DNA from 2 places in the Burkholderia sp. BCC1996 genome. Region 2 is predicted to be linked to the other one. Evidence: predicted binding sites of a transcription regulator. Region 2 holds the regulator's gene; the other holds the start of a gene.

Region 1 (14,489 bases), on a different contig from region 2:
ACGGGCAGCGTGCCCGACGAGCGCGACGCGCGACCGCGATTGGGGTCGTGCCCAACATCGACGGTGCGCGCGGTGTGTGCGACAGGCTGCGGACCCGCGGGAAGTCACGTATGACACGACGTTCGCGGAGCGCACGCTGCGGGTAACCGCCGCATTGTCGATCGAGTATGTCGAGGGTGCATGGAGCAAAGGCGCGTGGACCGATTTCCCGCGTCCGCGCATCGTCCCGCATGACGGGCCGGTTGCCGCGTTCGGCAGGGCCGATCCGTCGACCGATACGGAGGTCCGGATGAAAACGAGCGACAGGAATCTCCGCCGAGCCACCGCGGTTGCCGGCATCGTGTGCCTGGTGGGATCGGGCGTGCTCGCGGTGTTGCGGGTACCGGCATTCGCGCCGGCGCATGCGCAGGCGCCGCCGGCATCGTCCGTTCAGGTCGCGCCGGGCGTCGTCAGTCCCGGCGCGACCGCCGACGAGGCGGACATGACGCGGCGGCCGAGCGGCATCGACGCCGAATTCATCGACAAGGCCGGCATTGTCGGCAAGACGGAGTTGCAGGCGAGCCAGCTCGCGCTCGACCGGTCGTCGAATCCGGGCGTGAAGGCCTTCGCGCGCCGGATGATCGACGATCACGTTCGCATGACCGCGGAATTGCGCCGGCTCGGCGCGCAAAAGGGCTTGCCCGTGCAGACGCGGATGCTGGTCGATCCGGCGGTGAATGCGCTGCGAAGCAAGAGTGGCCATGCGTTCGACAAGGGGTACATCGAGCTGGCGGGACCGAACGCGCACGACGCGGCGATCAGGCTCTACTCAGCCGAGGCGCGCGACGGCCACGACCGGGAGCTTCGCGCGTTCGCGGCCAACGCGCTGCCGACGCTGAAGGCGCACCTGAGCGCCGCGCGCGCACTCGAGCGTGCGATCGCGGCCGCGCACTGATCCGCACGGCGATCCGCGCGCCCCGGCGCGTCCGTCAGTGCGGCCGCGTGTCGCTTTCCGGGCCGTCCGGCGACGCCTCGAAGGGCGGCGCATCGAGTACCGTTTCGCCTTCCTCGATCAGCCAGTACGGCGATGCGCCGTAGTACGCGTGCAGCCCCTCGGCCCAGGCGGGATCGGCCATTTTCGGCCAGCGGTCTTTCTCGAACCCGGGCGCGTCGCGCACGCGCTCGGTCGAAACGGGCAGCACGAAACAGCGGCGCCCGGCGTCGAGCGTCAGCACGTTCCACGGCACCGCGAGCAGCTTGTCGCCGATCCCGAGCAACCCGCCCGACGACACGACCGCATACGCGATCCGGCCCGAGCGGATATCGAGCATGATGTTCGTAATCTTGCCGATGTCGTCGCCGTCCAGCGTCAGCACGCGATCGTCTTCCAGCGTGCTGGCGGCCATCACGTCCGGCCCCGGCCCGCCGGCCGAACGGCCGCGGTCGCCGACGATGCGCGCCTGCGTGCGCGACGGTCTGTCCGTTGTCATCGCTGTTCTCCTGGTCGAAGCGGCGCGGCGCACGCGGCGCGCGGGCCGCACGGGTGAGGGCAGCCGGTCAGCGGCGGCGCGGCAGGGACACGTCCTCGAGCGTGTTCGCCAGCTCGTCGCGTGCCGGGCCGCCCGCGCGTGTCGCGATGTCGCCCAGCGACACGATGCCGACGATCTGGTGATTGGCGTCGAGCACCGGCATCCGGTGCAACTGCACGTCGGCCATCCGCTGCTGGACGTCGCCGACGCCGTCGTCTTCCACGCACCACTGCACCGGCGCGGACGCGACCACCTTCACCGGGGTGTCGGACGAATGCCCGTGCGACAGCGCTCGCACTGCGAGGTCGCGGTCCGTCACGATCGCGACGAGCCCGGTGTCATCGCAGACCGGCAGCACGCCGATGTCGAAGCGCTGCATCAATTCGGCCGCATGGCGAATCGTGTCGGTCGGCGCGACGCAGACCACGTCGCGCGACATGATTTCATTGACGCGATACATGAACGCCTCCTTCGTGAACGAGACGACATGGAAGCAGAACGCGTGCCGCGTTCAATCGGCACAGGCCGGGCCTGCGCGGCCGGGCCACGGAGAAATTTGCCAGCCGGCTTGTACATCTTCCACGGCGGCAGCCGCGGCCGGGCCGCGAGCGACGCTCAGTGGCCGACGCCCGTCATCACGACGATTGCGAGGACCAGCGCACTCTCGATCGCGGCGAGCGCCGCGACGCCTGCGGCGCCGCTGACTTCGTGCCATGCACGTTCGATGCGTTTCATCACTTCACTCCGGTTCGGCCGGCCGGGCGACGCTACGTTGCCGCGCATCGCAGGCCGGGGTGCCGCCGTCAGCCGTGATCGCGGGGCGGTTGCGGGGCGTCGGGCGCGCGACGTTCGCGTTCGCCGGACGGCCTGGCGGGGTCGATGCGGGTCGCACCGCCGACGGCGGGCGGATCGCTGGCCGGGAACGTCTCCTCGAGCCCTTCGTCGATGCGCTCTTCCGTCTTGTCGTCAGACGGCTTGCGCGACGTGGCCAGGGAGAGCGGGCTGGCAGCCGGTGACACGGCGTCTCGGCTACCGGGGGCGGATGCGGTCATGATCGAACCTCCTTATGGGTACCAGGGGTGCAAGCACCGTACCCGCGCAGCGCGGGCGGCATGACGCTTGCAGCCGTCGAGCCGGCCGCGCGGGCGGACACGTGGCCGGCCCGCCGCCGGCGTGGACGAGAGGACATCGTGATGAATGAACCCAGGGAAAGAATACGTTACGACGCGAACGTGTGCGGCGGCGATTTCAGTCAGGTGCGCGAGCGTTTCGACGCATGGAAGCGCGAATCTCGGCTCCATCGGCCCGAGCGGCGCATGTTCGACGGGAAGGACGAGGTTCGCGAGCTGAACCCTACCGTCTACGCGGGGCCGGAAAGCGCACGGCGGGCGCTCGCCGCGCGATGCGCGCCGTCCGATCGATTCGCACTCGCGGCGCGCCTCGCCGCCGAAGGGCGCACGCTGTGGCTGGTGATGGCGGCCTACGATGCATGACCGGTGCGCACCCGGGCAGGCACGCCGCTTGCGCGCGCTCGCCGCACCCATCGACACGCGCGAGCCGCCGCGCAGGAGCGACATGAGTACACGATCCATGCTGCACCGTCCGGAGCCGACGCCGGACTTCGATCCCGATCCGGCGCTGCCCGAGCACGACGATCCGTTCGATCCGCCCGTGCCACCGGGCCTGCCGCAAGGCGATCCGCCGTCGCAGCCGCCGCCGATGCGGATGCCGGGCGAGGGCAGCGAACCGCGGCCGGCCGCGCGATCACAGAAAGGAGGACCATCATGGACATTCACGTGCAATCGCCCGACAAGCGCGCGATCGCCCAGGTGCTGGGCCGCTATTTCGAGTCGCGTTCGTTGCGTTACCACATCGAGGAGTTGCCGGGCGGCGTGCTGCATATCGGCTTTCGCGCGAGCGGGCGCCCGGTCGCCGTCACCGTGTCGTTCGACGACACCGCCTACGACACCTACACGCATTGGGACGCGAGCCAGAAGCAGCTCGCGCTCGGGCGTCTCGCGGACGGCTTCTCGCGCATGATGGCGAAGCGCAGCCCGGCCGCGCTCGCCGGCGACTATCACGTCGAGCGTTTCTGACTCCGCAACCCTGCGCCGGCTCATGCCGGAATACGGCAAAGTGCCCGCGTTCAACGGGCGCTTTGCGGCTTCGCGTGCGCCAGCGTAGGATGTTCACAATTCAGCGCACGCTACGTTCGCGCCGTCGGCTGCTCGCCGTTGCAGCCGGCCAGGCTGCGACGCGCTTTCCCTCAGGTTCGTTTCGTGCAACCGACGGAGACCGCCTTGATGACCGTTGCCCGCCCGTTGTTGTCGCCCGGCACCCGCCGGTTCGTGTCCGGCCTGTCGGCCTTCGCCGCGCTCGCGGCGGCCGGTGCCCGCGACGCGTCGGCCCAGACGCCGTCGCCGCTCGGCGAATGGCAATACTCGGCGGGCGTCCCGCTGCAGAAACTGTTCAGTCCGACCGTCCCCACTTGGCAGGTCAGCGTCGGCGCGGCGATGACGCTGCAGCCGCGCTACGCGGGTTCCGATCGCTATCGCGTGATGGGCGGCCCGAATTTCGACGTGCGCTATCGCGACCTGTTCTTCCTGTCGACGGGCGACGGGCTCGGCGCGAACGTGTTGCGCGGGCCCAACTGGCGCGTGAGCCTGTCGGTCGGCTATGACCTCGGACGCCGCTCGGCCGACGATCTCGACCACCTGAACGGGCTCGACAACATCAACGCGGCGCCGGTGATGAAGCTCGCGGCCGACTACGTGATCTCGAAGGACTTTCCGCTCGTGCTGCGCGCGGATGTGCGGCGCAGCATCGGCGGCTCGAACGGCTGGGTCGGCGATTTCTCCGCGTACATGCCGATGCCGGGCAGCAACGAACACTTCTTCTGGTTCGCCGGGCCGACCGTGTCGTTCGCCGATTCGCGCTACATGAACAGCTGGTTCGGCGTGCCCGCGGGGGCGTCCGCGCGTTCGGGGCTGCCGGCCTATTCGTCGGGTGCGGGGATGAAGTCGTTCGGCGCGGGCGTGACGATGGTGTGGTTCGTCAACAAGCACTGGTTCGTGACGATAGACGGCGCGATCGAACAGCTCGTCGGCCGCGCGCGGCGCAGCCCGATCACGCAGCAGTCGACGAACGGCGTGTTCGACATGTCGGTGAATTACCAGTTCTGACCGCGATCGGCGACGGCCGGGCGGCCGCGTCGTGGTGCGCGGCATGCGGCATTTTTCGTCACATTTGATATGATTCCGACCTGTACAAACGTACAGTGATCGATCCCCGTGACGCCTGCATCGCCGACGCCCCCGGCGTTTTACTACCTGACCAATTTCGAACGCGCGCTGGCCTGGCTCGGCGAGCGTTACGACGACCTGCTCGATGCGAGCGAACATGCGTTTCTCGCGCATTTCGCGCAACTGCCGAAAGCGTCGCGTGCGTTGCTCGTGCGGATGCTGATGCGCAGCGGCACCGACTTCCGCGCGAGCAAGCTCGCGTACGACGAAATCGGCAGCACGCTCGACGCGGCCGCGCCGCTCGTCGAGCTCGGCTGGGTCGATCCGGCACCCGCGCTCACGCTCGACGAGTTGTTCGTGCTGTCGACCAAGGCCGACCTGCTGAAGGTGTTCCCGTCGCTCGCCGCGCACGCGGGCGCGCGCAAGCCCGAATGGCTCGAGCGGTTGCGGCCCGCGCACGACGTGGCGCAGCCGTTCGACGCATGGTGCGCGCAGGCCGACGATCGCGTGCTGCGCGTGACGGTCGGCGCGCTGTGCGACCGCCTGCGGCTGATGTTCTTCGGCAATCTGCATCAGGACTGGAGTGAATTCGTGCTCGCCGATCTCGGCGTGTTCCAGTACGAAAGCGTGCCGTTCGCGCCGTCGTCGCGCGCGTTCCAGCAGCGCGACGACGTCGACGCGTATCTCGCGCTGCAGACCTGCCGAGAAGCACTCGACGCATGGCCCGACGACCAGCCGTTCGACGATCTGCTGCAGGCGATCGACGCGGTCGGTTGCGCGCAGCCGTGGCTCGCGACGCGCCGCGCGAAGCTGCTGTTCACGCTCGGGCAGACCTGCGAGCGCCGCGCCGACTGGGCTGCCGCGCTCGACGCGTATGCGCGCAGCGCGTGGCCGGGCAGCCGGCACCGGCGCATTCGCGTACTCGAACGCTGCGGCCGCGACACCGATGCGCTCGCGCTCGCGCTCGATGCGCGCGGCGGCTTCGAAAGCGACGAGGAGCGCCAGCGCGTCGAGCGGATGCTGCCGCGCCTGCAGCGCCGTCTCGGGCAGCGGGTCGAACGCGCGGGCAGCACGCCTGAGGTGCCGCGCGAGACGCTCGTGCTGATGCGCCCTGAAGCGTTCGTCAGCGTCGAATACGCGGTGCGCGACCATCTTGCGCAGCCCGATGCGCCGGTTCACTACGTCGAGAACACGCTGATCAATTCGCTGTTCGGCCTGCTGTGCTGGGAGCCCGTGTTCGCGGCCGTGCCAGGCGCGTTCTTTCACCCGTTCCAGCGCGGCCCGGCCGACCTGCACGCGCCCGATTTCGCCGTGCGCCGCACGGACGCGTTCGCCGCCTGTTTCGCGCAACTCGACTCGGGCGCGTACCGCGACACGATCCGCCGGCACTTCGCGACGAAGACGGGGCTGCAATCGCCGTTCGTGTTCTGGGGCGTGCTGACCGACGAACTGCTCGACGAGGCGCTGGCCTGCCTGCCGCCCGAGCACCTGCGGCTGTGGTTCACGCGCCTGCTCGCGGATATCCGCGGCAACCGCTCGGGGCTGCCCGATCTCGTCCGTTTCTGGCCCGGCGAGCGGCGCTATGAATTGATCGAGGTGAAGGGCCCCGGCGACCGGCTGCAGGACAACCAGACGCGCTGGCTCGCGTACTGCATCGCACACGGCATGCCGGTGCGTGTCGTCGATGTCGAATGGGCCGGAGCCGGAGTCGAGCAGACCGAAGCGGCGGGATTGTCCGCATGAGCTACGTCGTCGCGGTGCGGGCGATGTGCGAATTCACCGCGCGGCGCGGCGATCTCGACCTGCGCTTCACGCCCGCGCCGACCGCGCTCGAAGGCATTGCCGGCCACGGCGCCGTCACGTCGAAGCGCGGTGCGCGCTACGAAACCGAGATCGCGCTGACCGGCACGTGGGGCACGCTCACCGTGCGCGGGCGCGCGGACGGCTACGACCCGGTCGCGAACCGGCTCGAGGAGATCAAGACCTACCGCGGCAGCCTCGACGCGATGCCGGCCAACCATCGCGCGCTGCACTGGGCGCAGGCGAAGGTCTATGCTCACCTGATGTGCGACGCACGCGGCCTCGCGGAAATCGACGTCGCGCTCGTGTATTTCGACATCGTGTCGGAGCGCGAGACCGTGCTGACCGAGACGCTCGGCGCAAGCGCGCTCGCCGCGTTCTTCGCCGAGCAGTGCGCGTGCTTCGTCGGCTGGGCCGAGCGCGAGACCGCGCACCGCTCGGCCCGCGATGCGGCGCTGCGCGCGCTGACGTTTCCGCACGGCCGGTTCCGCAGCGGCCAGCGCGAGCTGGCCGTGTCCGTCTATCGGGCGGCGCGCGACGAGCGCTGCCTGATGGCGCAGGCGCCGACCGGTATCGGCAAGACGCTCGGCACGGTGTTTCCGCTGCTGAAGGCGTGCGGCGAGGGCGAGCTCGATCACGTGTTCTTCCTGACGGCGAAGACGCCTGGCCGCGCGCTCGCGCTGGAAGCGGCGACCACGCTCGGCGCCGGCACGCCGGCGCTGCCGCTGCGCGTGCTGGAGCTCGTCGCGCGCGACAAGGCGTGCGAGCATCCCGACCGCGCGTGTCACGGCGAATCGTGCCCGCTTGCGCAAGGCTTTTACGACCGGCTGCCGGCGGCGCGCGACGCGGCGATCGGCGCGGGGCTGCTCGATCGCGATACCGTGCGCGAGGCGGCGCTCGCGCACGACGTCTGTCCGTACTATCTCGCGCAGGAGCTGGCGCGCTGGTCGGACATGGTGATCGGCGACTACAACTACTACTACGACGGCAGCGCGATGCTGCATACGCTCGCGCAGCAGAACCAGTGGCGCGTCGGCGTGCTCGTCGACGAGGCGCACAACCTGCTCGATCGCGCCCGCAAGATGTACAGCGCATCGCTCGACCCGTTCGCGTTCGCGGCCGCGCGCGAGACGGCGCCCGCGGCACTGCGCAAGGCGTTCGACCGGCTCGCGCGTGCGTGGGGCACGCTCAATCGCGCACAGGCCGAGCGCTATGCGGCATACCCCGAGATTCCGGGGCCGATCGTGTCGGCCGTGCAGAACCTCGTCGCGGCGATCGGCGAACACCTGACCGATGCGCCGCGCGCGAATGGCGACGCGCTGCTGCGCTTTCATTTCGAGGCGATCCAGTTCGGCGTGCTCGCCGATGCGTTCGACAGCGCGTCGATCTTCGACGCGACGCTGCACGGCGAGCCGCTGCCGCGCCAGTCCGGGCTCGACGGCGTCGCACCGGCCGGGCGCCGGCGCCGCATCCAGTCGACGCTGTGCGTGCGCAACGTGATTCCGGCCGGCTTTCTCGCGCCGCGTTACGACGCCGCGCGCGCGACCGTGCTGTTTTCCGGCACGTTGAGCCCGTTTCATTTCTATCGCGACACGCTCGGGTTGCCGGCCGACACCGGCTGGCTCGACGTCGACGGGCCGTTCCGCGCCGAGCAACTGACCGTGCGCGTCGCGAGCCACGTATCGACGCGCTGGCGCGACCGCGACCGTTCGCTCGAACCGATCGTGGACCTGATCGCCGCGCAGTATGCGACACGGCCCGGCAACTACCTCGGTTTCCTCAGCAGCTTCGACTATCTCGGGCGCATCGTCGCGCTGATGCAGACGCGTCATCCGGACGTGCCCGTGTGGGCCCAGGCGCCCGGCATGGCCGAAAGCGAGCGCGACGCGTTTCTCGCGCGCTTCGACGCGGGCGGGCGCGGGGTCGGCTTCGCGGTGCTGGGCGGTGCGTTCTCGGAAGGCGTGGATCTCGTCGGCGAGCGGCTGATCGGCGCGTTCATCGCGACGCTCGGGCTGCCGCAGGTCAACGATGTCAACGAACAGATGCGGCGCGCGATGGAGGCGCGCTTCGGCAACGGGTACGACTACATGTATCTGTACCCGGGCCTGCAGAAGGTCGTGCAGGCGGCCGGGCGCGTGATCCGCACCGAACACGACGAAGGCGTCGTGCATCTGATCGACGATCGTTACCGGCGGCGGGAGGTGCGCGATCTGTTGCCGCGGTGGTGGCGGATCGGGTGACGGGCGTGACGGATGTCGTGCGCGGGATGTCGTGCGCGCGGCTCGCGTGAATCCCTAAAGCACGTTGAGCATCGCGAGCGCGGTTTCCTGCAGATGCGGCAGCACGCGCCGCACGGCCGCGTCGGTCGTCTCCGTGCCGATCGGCATGTTCGTGCTCAGCGCGGCGACGACTTCGCCGTGACGGTTCTTCAGCGGCACCGCGATGCCGCGCACGCCGACCTGCAATTGCTGCTCGATCACCGCGAAGCCCGCGTCGCGCGCGTGGTCGACCTGTTCGAGCAGGCGCGCCTTGTTGGTGATCGTGTGCGGCGTGAACGGCGCGAGTTCGGTGTCGTCGAGCCACGTGCGGACGGCCTCGCGATCCGGATGATGCGCGAGCAGCACGACGCCCGGCGACGTCAGCGGGGCGGGCACGCGCGCGCCGAGCACGAAGCCGGTCGTCATCACGCGCGACACGCCGTTGCGGGCGATGAACACGAGTTCCCAGCCGTCGAGCACGCTCACGTACGCCGATTCGTTCAGCGACGCGCTCAGTTGCTGCAGATAGGGCTGGACCGTGCGCGGCAGGCGCGCCGAATCGAAGTACGACCAGCCGACCCGCAGCACGCGCGGCGTGAGGCCGTACAGCTTGCCGTCGGTGTACACGTAGCCGAGCGATTCGAGCGTCAGCAGGTAGCGTCGCGCGGCCGTGCGCGTGAGGCCGGTGCGGGCGGCGGCCTGGGTAGGCGTCATCCGCGCGTGCTGGCTGTCGAATGCCTCGAGGATCATCAGGCCCTTTTCGAGGCCGGCTATCCAGTCGCGTCGGTCGAGGTCGGGCTTTTTCATGGTCGGGGACGCGTCGTGCGCGGTGTTCGTGCGGGAGTGGGCGATTATCGCGCGGCGCGGCGGACAATGCGATATGCGGCGAGCCGGCGCTGTCCGTTCGGCCAGCTGTGCGGCCTTGCAGCCCGTGCATCGTGGCAACGGCCTCGATCGAGGGCTGCGAGTACCTGTACACCGAAGATATGCATGACGGCTTGCGGGTGGAGGGTGGCCCAGTATTGCGGAATCCGTTTGTCTGAGCGCCGGCGGTTTCGGGCACGCGCTCGTCCGGCGTTCTGGTCGCGACGGGCGGTCAGGCAGCGCGAGGTTCTCGGGCTCACGTGTGTTCGTGACAAAGCGCGGCAATCCGCCATCGGGTGTCGCTCACGCACCACAGCTCCAGAAAATCGAAGCGAGAATCCATCGTTCCGTCGTGCCAGACGAATCCAGTGCCGGATATCGTTGCCCATTGCGCGTGCTCGGCGATCTGTATCGCGTCATCCCGGTATGCAACACGACGTGTGACCGTCGCCCGTTCGGCCGACAGGGCGCGCATTCGAGCGAGAAACTGCGCTTTCGGACGAAAGCGATTTTCGTGCTGGATAAAGAAGTGCGGGCTTGCCACGAAATCGAGTTGCTCGACGTCGGCGTGGCGATACGCATCGATCCAGACTTCGCGCATCTGCATCAGTGTGAATCGAGGTTCCATGTCGCTTGCATTCCGGTTGAGGTGCGAGTTCGCCGTGTGTGCGGCTATTCGCTTGGGCAGGAACGCAGCCTATGGCTTCGACAGGTGTTTGGGCAATTGGACAGGTCTGAATCTGGCGTTCGGCGAGCGATGCAATTTTGCATTTGCGCCGGCGACATCCAGCTCATGCGCTCGAGCAATCCCGGCCGAAGGGCCGTGACCGTAATGGTGTGATCGATGCTGCCACGTCGACGCGAACGACGTCGATGCCGGGACGGGAAGTGAGGCGGGAGCGTGGCCGATACGAACCCGACGGCGGCCGATGGCTGAAGAGGGGCAGCGGCGCGTCGGCGCCGCCGGTCGAATGCAAAAAGCGGTAAGGCGCGGACGCGGCGTGCCTGTTACGCCCGCCGCATCCCGATTGCCATTACTCGCTGCTCGTCCACTCGACGTTCGCACCGACCGAACGCAGGTTTTCGACGAAATGCGGGTGCGCGCGGCGGATCGGCAGTGCGTTCATGATTTCCGAGCGGCCTTCGATGCTCGCGGCCACCATCAGCAGCGCGATCGCGACACGGATGATGTACGGGCTCTCGACGCGCGCCGGCGTCAGCTGCAGGCCGCCGAACGTGATCAGCCGGTGCGGATCGGACAGCAGCACGTGCGCGCCGAATTTCGACAGTTCGCCGGACCAGCCGAGCGCGCCGTCGTAGACCTTGTTCCAGAACATCGCGCTGCCTTCCGCACGCACGCCGAGCGCGATGAAGATCGGCAGCAGGTCGACCGGCAGGTACGGCCACGGCGCGGCTTCGACCTTGGTCAGGATGTTCTGCGTGAACGGCCGGCGCACGCGCAGCGGGCCGTCGCGTTCGGCACGGGACCAGCCGTCGCGGTGCGTGACGGTCACGCCGAACTTCGCGAACGTGCGGTCGATCAGCGGGAAATGCTCCGGCGACGAGTTGCGCACCGTGATGTCGCCGCCGGTGATCGCGCCCAGTGCGAGGAACGTCGCGATTTCGTGGAAATCCTCGGCGAAGCGGAATTCACCGCCGCCGAGCTTGCCGCCGCCCGTCACGCACAGGCGCGACGTGCCGATGCCTTCGATCGCGACGCCGATCATCGCGAGGAACTGGCAGAACTCCTGCACGTGCGGCTCGGACGCCGCATTCATCAGCGTGGAGGTGCCGCCGGCGGCCGTCGCGCACAGCGCGAAGTTTTCGGTGGTCGTCACCGATGCGTAGTCGAGCCAGTGATCGTTGGCCGTCAGCGGGCCGTCGGCACGGACGATCAGCGAATCGGGCGTGCGCTGGATGTGCGCGCCGAAGCGCTCGAACACTTCGACGTGCGGATCGATTTCACGCACGCCGAGCGTGCAACCCTTCACGTCGTTCTCGAGGCGCGCGACGCCGAAGCGCGCGAGCAGCGGCGGAATCAGCATGATCGACGAGCGCATCGCCTCGGGCAGGCGGTGAACGGCCGGGTCGAACGTCGTGTTGCGATGGTGGAGTTCGAGAATGCCGGTCGTGAAGTCGACCGACACGTCGCTGCCGAGCGTGCGGAAGATGTCGAGGATCTTGCGCACGTCGGTGATGTCCGGTACGCCGACGAGGCGCAGCGGCTGATCGGTCAACAGGGTGGCGCACAGGATCGGCAGGACGGCGTTCTTGTTCGCGGACGGCTTGATGTCCCCGCGCAGCGGAGTGCCGCCGTGGACGATGAGATTCGACATGATATGGGGGCGTATCTGTGACTGACGTAGGCCCATATGATGCCATTGGTCGGCGGGTGACGTGGAATGTTCAGAGGGGAAAAAGGGCTTCTGCGCGCGGGATTGACCGTGTTTGACGTTGGGCGAGGGCCGGGCCCGTCCGGCTCGCCGGGGATAGTAGCCGGTGTGAAAATGGCCGGCGCGTATTGCGGCCGGCCCTCCGGTCATTTCCTCACTCCGCCGCCCGCATCCGCGCGGCGACCACCAGCGAGATCAGGCAACCCACTGCGAGATAGCCGGCGACCAGGTGCCACGAACCGCCGGCCAGGCTGACCAGCGCCACCGCGATGAACGGCGTGAACCCGCCGCCGACGACGCTCGCGAACTGATAACCGACGCCCGCGCCGCTGTAGCGGTATTCCGCACCGAACAACTCGGTGAAGAGCGGTTGCTGGACGCTCACGATCATGTCGTGCGCCGCATTGGCCAGCAGGATCGAAAAGACCACGATCCACGCGATCGAGCGCGATTCCAGCGCGACGAAGAACGGCACCGCCGACGCGAGGCCGATCAGCGCGCCGATCAGGTAGATGCGGCGCAGGCCGAAGCGATCCGCCAGCCATGCGAAGCACGGGATCGTCAAGCAGCTGACCGCGCCGACCAGCAGGCCGATGTTCAGGAACAGGTCGCGCGACATGCCGAGGTTCGACGTCGAATAGCTGAGCGCGAACGCGGTGACGATATACATCGTGAACAGTTCGGCGAGCCGCAGCGCGACGATCAGCAGGAACGCCTTCGGATGGCGCGTCAGCGCCTCCAGCACCGGCAGGCGCAGCTTGCGATTGCCGTGCTCGACCTTTTCGACGAATTCCTGCGACTCGTCCATGCTCTTGCGGACCCACAGCCCGATCAGCACCAGCACGATGCTGAACACGAACGGCAGGCGCCAGCCCCACGACTTGAACGCGGCCTCTCCGAGCGTATGGCTCAGGATCGACACGATCCCCGTGGCCAGCACGAGCCCGACGCCGTAGCCGACCTGCACGCCGCTGCTGTAGAACGCCTTTTTCTGCTTCGGTGCGCTCTCGACGGCCATCAGCGCTGCGCCGCCCCATTCGCCACCGACCGCGAAGCCCTGGATCGCACGCATCAGCACCAGCAGCACGGGCGCCCACCAGCCGATCGTCGCGAAGCTCGGCAGCAGGCCGATCGCGACGGTCGACAGCCCCATCAGCATCACGGTCAGCACGAGCATCCGCTTGCGGCCGAGCCGGTCGCCGTAATGGCCGAACACGACGCCGCCGAGCGGCCGGAACAGGAAGCCGACGCCGAAGGTCGCGAACGCCGCGAGCGTGCCCATGGTCGGGCTGACCTTCGGAAAGAATTCGGAATTGAAGACGAGTGCGGCGACGATCCCGTACAGCAGGAAGTCGTACCAGTCGACGACGGCACCGACGAAGCTGCCGATTGCGGCCTTGCGGGCCTGGCCGCGCGCGCGGGCGCCGGCGGCGGCATCGAGGGTGTCGAAGGTTGGGGTCATGGCGAAGTCTCCTGGCATGGCGCATCGTGGAATCGTGGCGGCGCCGCGTCCGATGCTGCATTGAAGTCGATGGGTGGACGGAGAATAGGGCGCGCGCCGCGCGACGGCAATTGGCCGATCGGACAAAATGCGCGATTATCGATCTTTTATGTGCGATTATCGAACGAATCCCGGGTTTGCACTAGGCGAGGCATTCGTATCCCGTTCGGCCAGGGTGTGCCGGCGTGAACGATCTGGTTAAAATCGGGACCATCAAAACCTTGCCCGAATCGGGCGGACACCCGGCCACCCTATCGGCCGGGCATGCCGCACGCGCCGGGCGTCATCCCCATCGACCGCATACCCCCGGAGACTGTAATGCCCGGCAATTCCCACCCCCTGTCCAGCGATACGCCGCCCGTTGCCGATCCGGCCGCCAATCCGCTCGGGATGGCCGGACTCGAATTCGTCGAGTTCGCGGCGCCGGTGCCGGACGCGCTCGCGCAACGCTTCGAGCAGCTCGGATTCAAGGCGATCGCGCGCCATGTCAGCAAGAACGTCACGCTGTACCGGCAAGGGCAGATGCAGTTCCTGATCAACGCCGAGCCCGATTCGTTCGCTGCGCGCTATGCAGAGGAATACGGGATGGGCGTGTGCGCGATCGGGCTGCGCGTGGCCAGCGCACGGCGCGCGTTCGAGCGTGCGATCGAGCTCGGCGCGTGGGCGTTCGAGGGCGAGCGGATCGGGGTCGGCGAGCTGAAGATTCCCGCGATCCAGGGGATCGGCGATTCGCACCTTTATTTCGTCGACCGCTGGCGTGGGCGCGACGGCCAGCGCGGCGGCGTCGGCGACATCTCGATCTTCGACATCGATTTCCGGCCGATCGACATCGCGACCGCGCATACCGATCTCGATTGCGCGGGCACGGGCCTGCAGCAGGTCGACCATTTCACGCAGACGGTCGGCGCGGGGCGCATGCGCGA
Region 2 (14,489 bases):
AGCACCGACGCCACCGCGAACGCCGCCGCGAAGTTGTATTCGTTGTACAGGATCTCGACGTGCAGCGGCATCGTGTCGGTCACGCCGCGGATGTGGCCGGACACGACCGACACCGCGCCGAACTCGCCCATCGCGCGCGCATTGCACAGGATCACGCCGTACAGCAGGCCCCACTTCACGTTCGGCAGCGTCACGCGCCGGAAGATCTGCCAGCCCGATGCGCCCAGCACGCGCGCTGCCTCCTCCTCATCGGTGCCCTGCGCCTGCATCAGCGGGATCAGTTCACGCGCGACGAACGGGAACGTGACGAAGATCGTCGCGAGCACGATGCCCGGCACCGCGAAGATGATCTGCACGTCGTGGCCCTGCAGCCACGGCCCGAGCCAGCCCTGCGCACCGAACAGCAGCACGTAGACGAGGCCCGAGATCACCGGCGACACGGAGAACGGCAGGTCGATCAGCGTCGTCAGCAACGCCTTGCCGCGGAATTCGAACTTCGCGATCGCCCACGACGCGCACACGCCGAACACGAGGTTCAGCGGCACCGCGATCACGGCGACGGTCAGCGTCAGCTTGATCGCCGACCATGCGTCGGGATCCGCGAGCGATTCGAGATAGAAGCCGACGCCCTTGCGCAGCGCCTCGAAGAACACCGCGGCGAGCGGCACGACGAGGAAGAACGCGAGAAACGCCAGCGCGACGCCGATCAGCAGCCAGCGCACGGCGCGCGGCTCGCTGACGGGATCCGGTTGTTTCGCGGCGCGCACGCGCGCGGCGGACGGGTTGTTCAGCACGGCGGTGGACTCCTGGCTCATTGCTGGCCTCCGGCGGCAGTCGCGGCAACGGTGACGGTCGCGGGCGCGGGGCCGCTCGCGCCCTTGCTCGTGCGGCGCTGCAGATACCACTGCAGCGTGTTGATGAGCAGCAGCATCAGGAACGACACGACCAGCATCACGACCGCCAGCGCGGTCGCGCCCGCGTAGTCGTACTGCTCGAGCTTCGTGATGATCAGCAGCGACGTGATCTCGGATTTCATCGGCACGTTGCCGGCGATGAAGATCACCGACCCGTACTCGCCGAGCGCGCGCGCGAACGCCAGCGCGAAGCCGGTGAGCAGCGCGGGCAGCACGGCCGGCAGCACGACGCGGCGGAACGTCAGCCAGCGCGTTGCGCCGAGGCACGCGGCGGCCTCTTCCTGCTCGCGCTCGAAATCCTCGAGCACGGGCTGCACGGTGCGCACGACGAACGGCAGCCCGATGAAGGTCAGCGCCACCAGCACGCCGACCGGCGTGAACGCGATCTTGATGCCGAACGGCGCGAGATACTGGCCCACCCAGCCGTTGGTCGCGTAGACGGCGGCCAGCGAGATGCCGGCGACCGACGTCGGCAGCGCGAAAGGCAGGTCGACGATCGCGTCGACGAGCCGCTTGAACGGGAACGTGTAGCGCACCAGCACCCACGCGACGAGAAAGCCGAACACGGCATTGATCACCGCACCGCCGAGCGCGGAGGCAAACGTCAGCCGGTACGACGCGAGTACGCGCGGCGACGCGACGGCGGTGACGAACTGGTCCCACGACAGCGTCGCGGTCTTCAGAAACGTGGCGGCGAGCGGGATCAGCACCACGAGGCTCAAATAGGCCACCGTGATGCCGAGCGTCACGCCGAAACCGGGCAGCGCGCTCGGCTTGCGAAAGGTGTACGTCGTCATCGGATGCTCTTGCTGGGTCGTTGCTGCTCACGGGTCCGACGCAAACGCCGGCGCGGGGAGTCGCGCCGGCGGGCCGTCGGGGATGCGGCGCGCTGTCGTGGCGCGCCGCTGTCGTTGTGGTTTGCTGCCTGGCGTTACTGCGGCTTGTAGATCGAGTCGAACACGCCGCCGTCCGCGAAATGCGTCTTCTGCGCGTTCGTCCAGCCGCCGAACGTGTCGTCGACCGTGTACAGCTTCAGCTTCGGAAACTGCTTCGTCAGGTCCGCCGGCACGTTCTTCGAACGCGGACGATAGTAGTTGCGCGCCGCGATTTCCTGGCCCTGCGGGCTGTACAGGAAATTCAGGTAGGCCTCGGCCAGCTTGCGCGTGCCCTTCTTGTCGACCACCTTGTCGACCACGGCAACGGGCGGCTCGGCCAGGATGCTCACCGACGGCACGACGATCTCGAACTTGTCGGTGCCGAATTCCTTGATCGACAGGAACGCCTCGTTCTCCCACGCGATCAGCACGTCGCCGATCCCGCGCTGCACGAAGCTCGTCGTCGCACCGCGCGCGCCCGAGTCGAGCACGCCCGCGTTCTTGTAGAGCTTCGTCACGAATTCCTTCGCGCTCTGCTCGTTGCCGCCCGGCTTGTGGACCGCGTATGACCATGCGGCCAGGTAGTTCCAGCGCGCCCCACCCGACGTCTTCGGGTTCGGCGTGACGATCGAGATGCCCGGCTTGGTCAGGTCATCCCAGTCCTTGATCCCTTTCGGGTTGCCCTTGCGCACCAGGAACACGATCGTCGACGTGTACGGCGATGCGTTGTCGGGCAGGCGCTTCTGCCAGTCCTTGTTGACGAGCCCCTTGTTGGCGATCGCGTCGATGTCGTAGGCGAGCGCCAGCGTCACGACGTCGGCCTGCAGGCCGTCGAGCACCGAGCGCGCCTGCGCGCCCGAGCCGCCGTGCGACTGCTTGAAGTTGACCGTCTCGCCCGTCTGCGCCTTCCACGCCTTGCCGAACGCCTGGTTGAAGTCCTGGTACAACTCGCGCGTCGGGTCGTAGGACACGTTCAGGAACGTCGTATCGGCCTGGGCGTGCGTCGCGACGCCCAGCGCCGCCGCCGCGCCCAGCGCGAGTGTTGCGATCAGGCGGCCCACTCCGCCCACCAGCCCCGTATTGCGCTTCGCCATCCTTGGTTCTCCAGTGTTGTCGGTATTGCGATGTCGGGCCAGTCTAGCGAACGGGTTACATGATTAAAAATAATCGTTCCTTATTTTTTAATACTCAAAAGTGCTAACGCAGACGGGATGGACGGTTGAGGCAGATGAACCGGCGTCCGGGCGTCGCGAAATCACGTCGGAACCGGCGCGATCACGTCGAACCTCAAGTAACACTTGAAATTCGCGAAGTACTGTATAAAAATACAGCTCACTGTCTATCCATACAGTTCAGCCATGACCAAACTCACCGCCCGTCAGCAGCAAGTGTTCGACTTGATCCGCCGCGCGATCGAGCGCTCCGGTTTCCCGCCCACGCGCGCCGAGATCGCGGCAGAGCTGGGCTTCAGCTCGCCGAATGCGGCCGAGGAACACCTCCGTGCGCTGGCGCGCAAAGGGGTGATCGAGCTGGCCGCCGGCGCGTCGCGCGGCATCCGCCTGCTCGGCATTGACGACGCCCCCCATCAGTTCACGCTGCCGCATGCCGGCCTGATGCAACTGTCGCTGCCGCTCGTCGGCCGGGTGGCGGCCGGTAGCCCGATCCTCGCGCAGGAGCACATCTCGCAGCATTACGCGTGCGATCCCGCGCTGTTCACCAGCAAGCCCGACTACCTGCTGAAGGTGCGCGGCCTGTCGATGCGCGACGCCGGCATTCTCGACGGCGACCTCCTCGCCGTGCAGAAGCGCACGGAAGCGAAGGACGGCCAGATCATCGTCGCGCGGCTTGGCGACGACGTCACGGTCAAGCGCCTGATGCGCCGGCCAGGCGGCCTCGAGCTGATCGCGGAGAACCCGGATTACGAAAACATCTTCGTCAAGGCCGGCAGCGCGGAATTCGCGCTGGAAGGCATCGCCGTCGGGCTGATCCGCTCGGGCGAACTCTGACAATCGGTCTCGCTGAGGAGAACATCATGGAACGCCTTTCCCGTTTGCTGCCTTTCCGTCAATTCGGTCGCCTGCGTCACCTGCGCGGCCGCACGCCCTGCGCGCCGCTGTCCGCCGCGGCGCCCGTGGTGAGCCAAGAAGTCGCAGTTGAACGGCAGGCGTCGCTGCTGCCCTCAGCGCTTCCCGCCTTCGCACGGGTCTCGCTGAACGCCGGCCTGCACCACGCGGAACCGGCGCGCCGTGCGCCCGTGCGCGTTTATCACGGCCGGTCGCGCCTGATCATGGTCGGGACGATCGATGCCGTGTGCCGGATGATCGATCGCTGCATCGACGAGGAACGATCGGCCACGCACGGCGGTCTCTGATTGCGGAACCTGTCCGCACCGGAGGCATCGTGACTGGATCTTCGGGCCGCGCGTGGCGGCTCAAGCCCCTGCTGATCGTCGCGCTGGCCGTCGCCGTTTTGGTGGCGATCGGCTATGCGTACGCATCGCCGTATGTCGCGCTCGGTCGCCTGAAATCGGCGATCGATGCGCGCGATGCGCAATCGGTCAGCGAATATGTCGACTTTCCGTCGCTGCGCATCAGCCTGAAGCAGCAGGTCACGGAAGAGTTGATGCACCGGATCGACGCGGTGAAGAAGGACAACCCGTTCGCGGTGATCGGCGCGCTGATCGGCTCTGCATTGATCGGCCCGCTCGTCGATGCGTATGCGACACCGGAAGGCGTCGCGGCGCTGATGAGCGGCATTCCCCCGCGCGGTAATCCGGGCGAGCGGCCACCCGAATGGTCGGGCCCGCCGTCAGGCGGTGCGCCTGGCAGCGCATCGGCCGCACCGCCGGCCAATCCGGCGAGCACACCCGTACCGGGCAGCAATGCCTCGGTCGCGTCCGCGCCGGCCCCCGCATCCGCGCCAGCCGGCCCGGGCGACACGCGCCATCCGCAGCAAACGAGCGCCGGCTACCGGAATATCGATGAATTTGTCGTGACCTATCAGCGCAGTGCCGACGGCACGCGCTATGCGGCGATCTTCCACCGCTTCGGCCTGTTTTCGTGGAAGCTGTCCGCGATCGACCTGCACGCGTGAGCGGTCGCGATCGGGATCGATGCCGCTGCGGCGGCAATGGCGAGCGACCGGCGCGGATCGCAGTAACAACCCGGCCGGTCACACGATCACAGTGTCACTTGCCGCTCGCGGTGGCCGCTTCGCGTTCGCGCGCGATCTCGGCCTTTTGCTCTTCCGCTGACGAACACGCGACCAGAATGCTGCAGTTCACGCGATCGAGCAGTTGCGTATTGCCCGACCCCATCCACCATCTCGACAATCCGCTGCGGCACCGATGGCCGACAACGACGAGGTCGGCCTTCAACTCGGTCGCGAGATTCGCGATTTCGTCGATCGGATAACCGAACGCAAAATGGCCTTCGGCCTGGACGCCACGCTCGCGCAGCCAGTTCACGCCTTCCTGCAGGATCTCGCGCGCGGTTTCCTCGAAGCGGCCGCAGGCGACGTCGGTCAGTAGCCCCGCGCTTTGCGCGATGCTCGAGCGCATGTCGACGACCGAGAGCAAATGCGTTTCCGCCTTCAGGTCCAGCGCGAGATTCGCACCGCACCGCAAGGCCTTGCGTCCTTCGAGCGTGCCGTCGTAGCACAGCAGAATCTTGTTGTAGCTAGCCATGAGACCTCCCTATCGCGACAACGTGCCCTATGCACTCATCATGGTGCGCCGCAATTCCGGACGCAAGGGATGGAAAACGCTGATTCGCCACGCGGGGCGCGTCGGCGATGATGCGGTGCACGATCCGTGCGCGCATGCACCGTCGCGCGCGTGCGCGCCCTGAAGAGACGCAGCCGATGCACTAGAATGGCCCGTTCGTGTCCTCGACGTGCGTTCGCCCCGGTCATGCCCATGTGACACGCATTCGCCCGATCCGTTCGCCGAGCGGCATGCCCATCCGGCCGGCCGCGAAACGCGTCCGCGCCTGCCTACAACGACAACCTGCCCATGTCCGTTGCACCGATCGATTTCCGGAACGTCGAAAAGCGCTATGGCGACAAGCTCGTCGTCAACGGCCTGTCCTTCCACGTGCAGGCCGGCGAATGCTACGGCCTGCTCGGGCCGAACGGCGCCGGCAAGACCACGACGCTGAAGATGCTGCTCGGCCTCGTGTATCCCGACGCCGGCACCATTTCACTGTGCGGCGAACCGGTTCCGTCGCGCGCACGGCATGCGCGCCAGCGCGTCGGCGTCGTCCCGCAGTTCGACAACCTCGACCCCGACTTCACGGTCCGCGAAAACCTGCTCGTGTTCAGCCGCTATTTCGGGATGTCGGCGCAGGCTTCACGCGCGCTGGTGCAGCCGCTGCTCGAATTCGCGAAGCTGGAAAACAAGGCCGATGCGAAGGTCGGCGAGCTGTCGGGCGGGATGAAGCGCCGTCTGACGCTTGCGCGCGCGCTCGTCAACGATCCGGACGTGCTGGTGCTCGACGAGCCGACGACCGGGCTCGATCCGCAGGCGCGGCACCTGATGTGGGAGCGCTTGCGTTCGCTGCTCGCGCGCGGCAAGACGATCCTGATCACCACGCATTTCATGGAGGAAGCCGAGCGCCTGTGCGACCGGCTGTGCGTGATCGAGGAAGGCCGCAAGATCGCCGAAGGCGCGCCGCACGCGCTGATCGAATCGGAGATCGGCTGCGACGTGATCGAGATCTACGGGCCGGACCCGGTCGCGCTGCGCGACGAGCTGACGCCGTTCGCGAAACGCACCGAGATCAGCGGCGAGACGCTGTTCTGCTACGTGAGCGATCCCGAGCCGCTCAGCGCCCGGCTCAAGGGTCGCACGGGATTGCGCTATCTGCATCGTCCGGCCAATCTGGAAGACGTGTTCCTGCGGCTCACGGGCCGCGAAATGCAGGACTGATCGATCATGGACGCACGCAACTATTCCGCCGCCGCGCCGTCCGCACCGCCACGCGAATCACGCTTCGCAGTCGCGCTGCCCGCGAATGCCACCAACTGGATCGCCGTGTGGCGGCGCAACTACCTCGTGTGGCGCAAGCTCGCGCTCGCGTCGCTGTTCGGCAATCTCGCCGATCCGATGATCTACCTGTTCGGGCTGGGATTCGGGCTCGGCCTGATGCTCGGCCACGTCGACGGCGTGTCGTATATCGCGTTCCTCGCGGCCGGCACGGTCGGCTCGAGCGTGATGATGTCCGCGAGCTTCGAGTCGATGTATTCGGGCTTCTCGCGGATGCACGTGCAGCGCACCTGGGAAGCGATCATGCACACGCCGCTCGCGCTGGGCGACATCGTGCTCGGGGAGATCGTCTGGGCGGCGAGCAAGGCGCTGTTGTCGGGCGTCGCGATCATGCTCGTCGCGGGCCTGCTCGGCTATGCGCGCTTTCCGTCGATGCTCGCGGCGCTACCCGTGATCGTGCTCGCCGGCCTCGCGTTCGCGAGCACGGCGATGATCGTCACCGCGCTCGCGCCGTCCTACGACTTCTTCATGTTCTATCAGACGCTCGTGCTGACGCCGATGCTGCTGCTGTCGGGCGTGTTCTTCCCGATCACGCAGTTGCCGCCGATCGCGCAGCATGCCGCGCACGTGCTGCCGCTCGCCAACGCGGTCGAACTGATCCGGCCCGCGATGTTCGGCCGGCCGGCGACGGACGCCGGCCTGCATCTCGCGGTACTCGCCGGTTATGCGGTCGGCGGATTCATCGTCTCCGCATGGCTGTTCCGGCGGCGCATGATGCGCTGACGGCCGGCGCGCACGGCGCGCCGGCTCGCTGCGACGAAGTGGCGAAGTGGCGACGAAGCGGCGGCGGCGTTACTCGTCGTCGTCGCTCCACGGAATCTCGACGTCGGTCAGGAATGCGACGGTCGCCAGCGGGCCGCCTTCGTGGCGGCCGAGCTTGCCGTCCGCGCGGTGCCATTCGACGCGGAACTGCGTACCCGGATCGTCGGCAACCAGATAGACCGCGCGCAATTCTTCGGCGTCGGCTTCGTCGACCGGACCGTCGAACGACACCAGCATCTTCTGCGGCCACAGGCCGTTTACCGGATCGTAGATGCGGTCGCCCTGCGGAATCTCGATGCTGGCCTCGACGCCGATCGTGGCGGAGGCTTCGATGATCATCGTGCCGAGCGCGTTCAGCACGGCAGTCGCCCGCGCGGAATTGGCCTGGCGGATCGCGAGATCGCCACGTGTCAGCGCCTTTTCGAGTCGAGGATGAATCTTCGGTTGGGTCATGCGTTTTCCTGTTTGCTTCTTGTAAAGGGCACCGCGCGCTTGAGGCGGCGGCGCCGGATGAATACGACGGTCATGCGACGGGACCGGTCGGCGCGGGCCGCAGCCCGCAGCGGCCACCAACGCAGGGTCCGGTCGCCGGCAGCCGGGCATGTCGTGCCCCGCTGCGTCGATCGGCCACGCGAGCCGGACTTGTCCGGCCGTCGCGCCCGCTCGCCGTCCCGTCCGCGAGTCCGTCAGAACCCGAATGCGATCGCGAGCAGCCCGCTCACGATCCCGAACACGACGACGAGGCCCGTGACGATCGCCAGCATGTAAGGCTTGAACGACCGCGCGAGCATCGCGAGCGACGGCACGCTGATCGGCGGCAGCGTCATCAGCAGCGCGGCGGCCGGGCCGACGCCCATGCCGAGCGACAGCATCGCCTGGATGATCGGCACTTCACCGGCCGTCGGGATCACGAACAACGTCCCCGCGACCGCGAACGCGATGATCCAGCCGAGATGGTTGCCGATGTCCGGGCCGATATGCGGGAACAGCCACGCGCGCGCCGCGCCGAGCAGCAGCACGAGCACGATGTATTCGGGCACGAGCCGCATGGCCATGCGTGCGAGCAGCTTCATCCAGCGGACGAACGGATTGCCCGCGGCAGCCTGTTCGGCCACCAGCGCGGCGAGTTGCGCGTCGTCGATACTGCGGTCCTCCGGACGCGCGATGCGGTTCAGCAGATAGCCGATCCCGAACACCATCGCGATGCCGAGCACGAGCCGCAACGCGCTCCAGTGCCAGCCGAGCACGAAGCCCATGAACACCAGCGCGGCCGGATTCAGCACCGTGTTGCCAAGCCAGAACGCGACCGCGCCGCCCGGCGACGCGTGCCGCGCACGCAGGCCCGCGACGACCGGCGCCGCGCAGCACGTGCACATCATGCCCGGCAGCGACAGCAGGCCGCCCGCGGCGACACTGCCGAAGCCCGTGCGGCCGAGCACGCGCGCGACCCAGTGCGCGGGCAGCAGCGCCTGCACGGCCGATCCGAGCAGCAGGCCGAGCACCATGGCCTGCCAGATCGCCTTGCCATACGCCCATGCGTAGTCGAGCGCCGCCTTCAGCGACGGCTCGGGCGCGCTCGCCGACGTGCCCATCAGGATCGACTGGCCGATCGAATGATGCTCGGCGGCGACGAACGCCTTGTTGTAGTACGGGAACCATTTCACGTAGAACAGTCCCGCGACCGCGATCAGCAGGAAGGTCAGCCAGCCGAGCGCCGGACTGGGTTGGGTGCGTGTGGTCGTCATCGTGCGGTGGTCGTAGGGTTGTGGTCGGTGTCGGCTCGCGCCGCCCCGCCGGCGGCGGGCGAGGCCGGCAGCCCGGCCTGCGCGAGCGCGTCGAGCAGCGCGCGCGCCTGCTCGCGCCCGTCGGCCGCATTCGGCCGGAAAGTGAACGCCAGTGCGCGGTTCGGCTTGTTGTACGTGGCGCGGTAGGTGCGCGCATAGGCGGGATCGTAATGCTTGTCGATCAGTTCGGTGAACAGCTCGGCCCGCGCGTCGGCATCGATCAGCGCATGCCAGTGCGCGACCTCGTCACGGCTGTGCAGGCCGATCAGCCGATTGAGCTGCGCCTTGAACGCGGCCGGCTCGTCGAACAGGTGGGCATAGTCGTCAAGGAGAAACGCGATGCGTTCGTCGTGCGCCGCCTCGACCTGCACCCACGGCCCGGCGTGAAACGCGTCGATCAACGCGATCGGCAGGTGCACGAGCCCGATCCTGCGGCTTTCCGATTCGACGAACACAGGCCATTCGGGGTCGAAACGCCCGAGTGTCTCGACGAGCCCCGAATCGAAGCCCTTCTGCGACGGCTGCGGCTTGCCCGGCAGCGCGCCGAGCAGCGAGCCGCGATGGCGCGCGAGCGCTTCGAGATCGAGCGTCTGCGCCCCTTCGTCGCGCAGCGCGTTCAGCAGCCGGGTCTTGCCGCAGCCGGTATGACCGACGAGCGCGATGTAGCGAAACCGCGTCGGCAGCGTGTCGAGCGTCGCGCACACCGAGTGGCGGTACGCCTTGTAGCCGCCGTCGAGCTGGCGCGCCTGCCAGCCGATCAGGTTGAACCAGGTCGTCATCGAACCCGAGCGCTTGCCGCCGCGCCAGCAGTAGATCAGCGGCCGCCAGTTGCGCGGACGGTCTGCAAACGTGGTGTCGAGATGGCGCGCGATGTTGCGTGCGACCATCGCCGCGCCGACGCGCGTCGCTTCATACGGCGACACCTGGCGGTACATCGTGCCGACGATCACGCGCTCCTCGTTGCTGAGCACGGGCGCGTTCAGCGCGCCGGGGATGTGATCCTCGGCGAATTCGAGCGGCGTGCGCACGTCGATGATCTCGTCGAACTCGCCGGCGCGATCGAGGGTGACAATCAGGTTCTTCAATTTGGCGTCGAACAGGGGCGATGCGGCTCGGCGAGCCGCACGGGCACGGAAGGCGGATTCGCGATTATCTCACGCCCGGGCGTCCCGGGCCGCGCGCGGCAACCGGGGGCGGCGACGCGGCGCTCATCACGTCGATCAGATGGTCGCGAAACGCACGCACCGACGCGGGCAGATCGCGCCCCGCCATGGTCTGCACCTGGATGCTGCGCTCGCGCAGCTGGGGGTTCGTGACGGGCACGACGACGAAGCCGTCCGCGTCGAAGCGGTCCCGCACCGACAGCAGCCCGGTGAACATGACCGCACCGGTACGCTGCGCGTAGCGGTACATCACCGCGGTGTTGTTGCTGGTCAGTTCCGGCTCGAGCATGAGCCCGTCGAGCACGCACGCGATGTCGATCAGCTGTCGCACCGTCGTGCCGGCCTCGGGCAGCACATGCGGGTGCCGGGCGACATCGGCGAGCGACACCGAATCGCGCGCCGCGAGCGGATGGTCGCGCCGCACGAGCGCGAAGACCGGCGCACGCTCCGTGTGTTCGACGCGTACGCCCTGCTCCGGCGCCAGGCTGAACGTCAGCCCGATGTCGGCATCGCCGTCGCGCACGCGCCGCGTCGCCTCCGCCGGCGACACGACCCACACCGAGAAATCGACGCCCGGGTGGCGCGCCTTGAAGCCCGCGAGCGCACCCGGCAGGAAATCGATCGCGAACCCTTCCGAGCAGGCGACCTTCAGCAGGCTGCCGTGCAGCGCCTCCAGCCCGCCGATTTCCTTCATCACGTGCTCGGCCTCCAGCAGGCTGCGCTGCGCGAAGCCCAGCAACCGTTCGCCGGCCTCCGACAGCGCCATCCCGCGCGGCCGGCGCTCGAACAGCGGCGCGCCGAGCTCGCTTTCGAGCTTCGCGATCTGCCGGCTGATCGCCGAGACGGCCACGTGCAGCCGCGCCGATGCGTCGCTGATCGACCCGGTGCGCGCCACTTCGACGAAATACCGCAGCGCAAGACCATGCAGGAAAGCCGCCATCGTTCCGTCCCCGGGCCCGTCGCCCAGGCCGCTCCGCTTTGCCTTTTCGGCAAAGAAATGTTCGAAATTCGATCATTGTGACAAAAAAAACGGCTTCCTAGAATCGATCGCACTCCCGGTCGTGCGCGCCGCGCCCGCCGGAAAACCGATACAGGAGACCGTCTTGAGCCGTACCGCCGCCATCCAGCACGCGCTGAACCAGTTCGAATCGGGCGCGTTCTTCACGACCCTGAGCCGCCGCGTCGGCCTGCGCACCGAAAGCCAGGACAGCGGCTCGGGCGCCGCGCTGCGCGCCTACCTGACCGACGAGATCGCACCGGAGGCCGCGCGCCTCGGCTTCACGTCGCGGATCGTCGAGAATCCGGCCGACGGCGGCGGCCCGTTCCTGCTGGCCTCGCGCCACGAGGACGACGCACTGCCGACCGTGCTGATCTACGGCCACGGCGACGTCGTGCGCGGCTACGACGCGCAATGGCGCGCGCCGCTGTCGCCGTGGACACTGACCGTCGACGGCGATCGCTGGTACGGCCGCGGCAGTGCCGACAACAAGGGGCAGCACACGATCAACCTGGCCGCGCTGGCGAGCGTGCTCGCCGCGCGCGGCGGCCGGCTCGGCTTCAACGCGAAACTGCTGATCGAGATGGGCGAGGAGACGGGGTCGCCGGGCCTAGACGCACTGTGCCGCCAGGAGCGCGACACGCTCGCGGCCGACGTGCTGATCGCGTCCGACGGGCCGCGCGTCACCGCCGAACGCCCCACCGTGTTCCTCGGCTCGCGCGGCTCCGTCAACTTCAAGCTCAGCCTGCGCGTCCGCGACGGCGGCCATCACTCGGGCAACTGGGGCGGCCTGCTGCGCAACCCGGCGACCGTGCTTGCGAACGCGCTCGCAAGCCTCGTCGACGCGCGCGGCGCGATCCGCGTCGCGGGGCTGCGCCCGCCGCCGATCCCGGCCGCCGTGCGCGCCGCGCTCGCCGACCTGTCCGTCGGCGGCGGCCCCGGCGACCCAGCGCTCGACGCCGACTGGGGCGAACCGGGCCTCTCCGCCGCCGAGCGCGTGTTCGGCTGGAATACGTTCGAGATCCTCGCGTTCAAGGCCGGCAATCCCGACCATCCGGTCAATGCGATTCCACCCGTCGCGTATGCGCACTGCCAGCTGCGTTTCGTGGTCGGCACCGACTGGGAGGCGCTGCATGCGCACCTGCGCGCGCATCTGGATGCGCACGGCTTCGCCGACATCGAGATCGACGTCGAACGCGGCGCACCGGCGACGCGCCTGCCGCCGGACGATCCGTGGGTCCGCTGGGCCGTCGCGTCGCTCGCGCGCACGACCGGCAAGAAGCCCGCGATCCTGCCGAACCTCGGCGGCACGCTGCCGAACGAAGTGTTCGCCGACACGCTCGGGCTGCCGACGCTGTGGGTGCCGCACTCGTATCCGGCGTGCTCGCAGCACGCGCCCGACGAGCACCTGCTCGCGAGCGTCGTGCGGGAAGGACTGCAGATGATGGCCGGCCTCTTCTGGGATCTCGGCGACGCCGCGCCGCCCGTTCGCCGCGCGGCACCCGCCGCGGCCGGCGCCGCCCTGTAACGCGCTTCGCCCCCCTTTCTCGGGACTGCTCACACGATGAATACGACCACCCTGACCTCGCAGGACGCCGCGCGCCCCAGCACCGCGAAGATCCGCCGCATCATCTTCGCCGCGTCGATCGGCAATGCGCTCGAATGGTTCGACCTGATCGTCTACGGCTTTTTCGCGGTGACGATCGCGAAGCTGTTCTTCCCCGCGACGAGCGAGGCGACCTCGCTGCTGCTCACGCTCGGCACGTTCGGGCTGTCCTACCTGATCCGGCCGATCGGCGGCTTCGTGCTCGGCGCCTACGCGGACCGCGCGGGCCGCAAGGCGTCGCTGCTGCTGTCGATCGCGATGATGATGGCCGGCACGCTGCTGATCGCGCTGATGCCGACCTATGCGTCGATCGGCATCCTCGCGCCGCTCGGGATCATGCTGTCGCGGCTGATGCAGGGCTTTTCCGCCGGCGGCGAATTCGCAAGCTCGACCGCGTTCCTCGTCGAACACGCGCCGCAGCGGCGCGGCTTCATGTCGAGCTGGCAGTTCGCGAGCCAGGGTCTCGCGACGCTGCTCGCATCGGGCTTCGGTGCACTGCTGACGTCGACGCTGAGCACCGCGCAACTCGAAAGCTGGGGCTGGCGCGTGCCGTTCCTGTTCGGCCTCGCAATCGGCCCGGTCGGGCTCTACATCCGCCGCTACGTCGACGAAGGCATCGAGTTCAAGACGCAGGCGCGCTCGGAAGCGCCCGTGCGCGAACTGTTCGCGGACCAGAAGATGCGCGTGCTGCTGTCGATCGGCGTGCTCGTGATCTCGACCGCGATCAACTACATGGTGCTGTACATGCCGACGTATGCGATCAAGCAGCTCGGGCTGCCGGCATCGACGGGCTTCGCGGCGACGCTCGCGACCGGCTTCGTGCTGACGCTCGTCACGCCGCTCGTCGGCCACCTGTCCGATCGCACCGGACGGATCCGCGTGATGGCGGCAGCCGCCGTACTGATGCTCGTCACCGTCTGGCCGACGTTCGCGTGGCTCACGCATCACGCGTCGTTCGCGACGATGCTCGCCGCGCTGATCTGGATCGGCCTGCTGAAGGCGACGTACTGCGGCGCGCTGCCGGCGCTGATGGCCGAGCTGTTTCCGTCGCAGACCCGTGCGACCGGTCTCGCCGTCAGCTACAACACGGGCGTCACGCTGTTCGGCGGCTTCGCGCCGTTCGTGATCACGTGGCTGATCAGCGCGACCGGCAACCGGCTGTCGCCGGCGCTGTACCTGATCGGTTGCGCTGTGTTGAGCCTCGTCGCTCTGCTGGTCGCGCGCACGCGGCTCGGGATGCGCTGACCGCGTTCACGAAGGAAACGACGGCGCGGCAATGCGCGCCTGATGCGGCCCGTCGCGCCATCCGTGCCGCACCGGCCGCGCGCCATTTACGGTGACGTT

Evidence for each region. The regulator LexA, encoded in region 2, represses DNA repair genes until DNA is damaged. The targets are predictions, from matches to a motif close to ACTGTATNNNNATACAGT.
Region 1: a site for LexA is predicted at 4,770-4,787, ahead of U4Z64_RS32890 (VRR-NUC domain-containing protein). Genes of this name have one in related genera too.

Annotation. Positions count from the first base shown of each region.
Region 1 is NZ_CAJPHM010000034.1:19,032-33,520, forward strand. It holds gene U4Z64_RS32855 (DUF4142 domain-containing protein) at 290-934, shown strand; gene U4Z64_RS32860 (PRC-barrel domain-containing protein) at 969-1,469, opposite strand; gene U4Z64_RS32865 (CBS domain-containing protein) at 1,537-1,968, opposite strand; gene U4Z64_RS32870 (hypothetical protein) at 2,312-2,560, opposite strand; gene U4Z64_RS32875 (hypothetical protein) at 2,702-3,001, shown strand; gene U4Z64_RS32880 (hypothetical protein) at 3,293-3,604, shown strand; gene U4Z64_RS32885 (MipA/OmpV family protein) at 3,812-4,690, shown strand; gene U4Z64_RS32890 (VRR-NUC domain-containing protein) at 4,799-6,493, shown strand; gene U4Z64_RS32895 (ATP-dependent DNA helicase) at 6,490-8,790, shown strand; gene U4Z64_RS32900 (IclR family transcriptional regulator domain-containing protein) at 8,845-9,615, opposite strand; gene U4Z64_RS32905 (DUF4440 domain-containing protein) at 9,929-10,300, opposite strand; gene U4Z64_RS32910 (UDP-N-acetylglucosamine 1-carboxyvinyltransferase) at 10,707-12,008, opposite strand; gene shiA (shikimate transporter) at 12,220-13,527, opposite strand; gene U4Z64_RS32920 (4-hydroxyphenylpyruvate dioxygenase family protein) at 13,885-14,489, shown strand, end outside.
Region 2 is NZ_CAJPHM010000017.1:32,412-46,900, reverse strand. It holds gene cysW (sulfate ABC transporter permease subunit CysW) at 1-815, opposite strand, end outside; gene cysT (sulfate ABC transporter permease subunit CysT) at 812-1,711, opposite strand; gene U4Z64_RS23890 (sulfate ABC transporter substrate-binding protein) at 1,846-2,883, opposite strand; gene lexA (transcriptional repressor LexA) at 3,148-3,795, shown strand; gene U4Z64_RS23880 (hypothetical protein) at 3,822-4,160, shown strand; gene U4Z64_RS23875 (DUF2939 domain-containing protein) at 4,190-4,882, shown strand; gene U4Z64_RS23870 (universal stress protein) at 4,977-5,474, opposite strand; gene U4Z64_RS23865 (hypothetical protein) at 5,473-5,637, shown strand; gene nodI (nodulation factor ABC transporter ATP-binding protein NodI) at 5,802-6,716, shown strand; gene U4Z64_RS23855 (ABC transporter permease) at 6,723-7,556, shown strand; gene U4Z64_RS23850 (hypothetical protein) at 7,626-8,048, opposite strand; gene U4Z64_RS23845 (permease) at 8,282-9,340, opposite strand; gene mnmH (tRNA 2-selenouridine(34) synthase MnmH) at 9,337-10,464, opposite strand; gene U4Z64_RS23835 (LysR family transcriptional regulator) at 10,529-11,482, opposite strand; gene U4Z64_RS23830 (M20 family metallopeptidase) at 11,646-13,067, shown strand; gene U4Z64_RS23825 (MFS transporter) at 13,104-14,390, shown strand; gene U4Z64_RS23820 (NADP(H)-dependent aldo-keto reductase) at 14,488-14,489, opposite strand, start outside.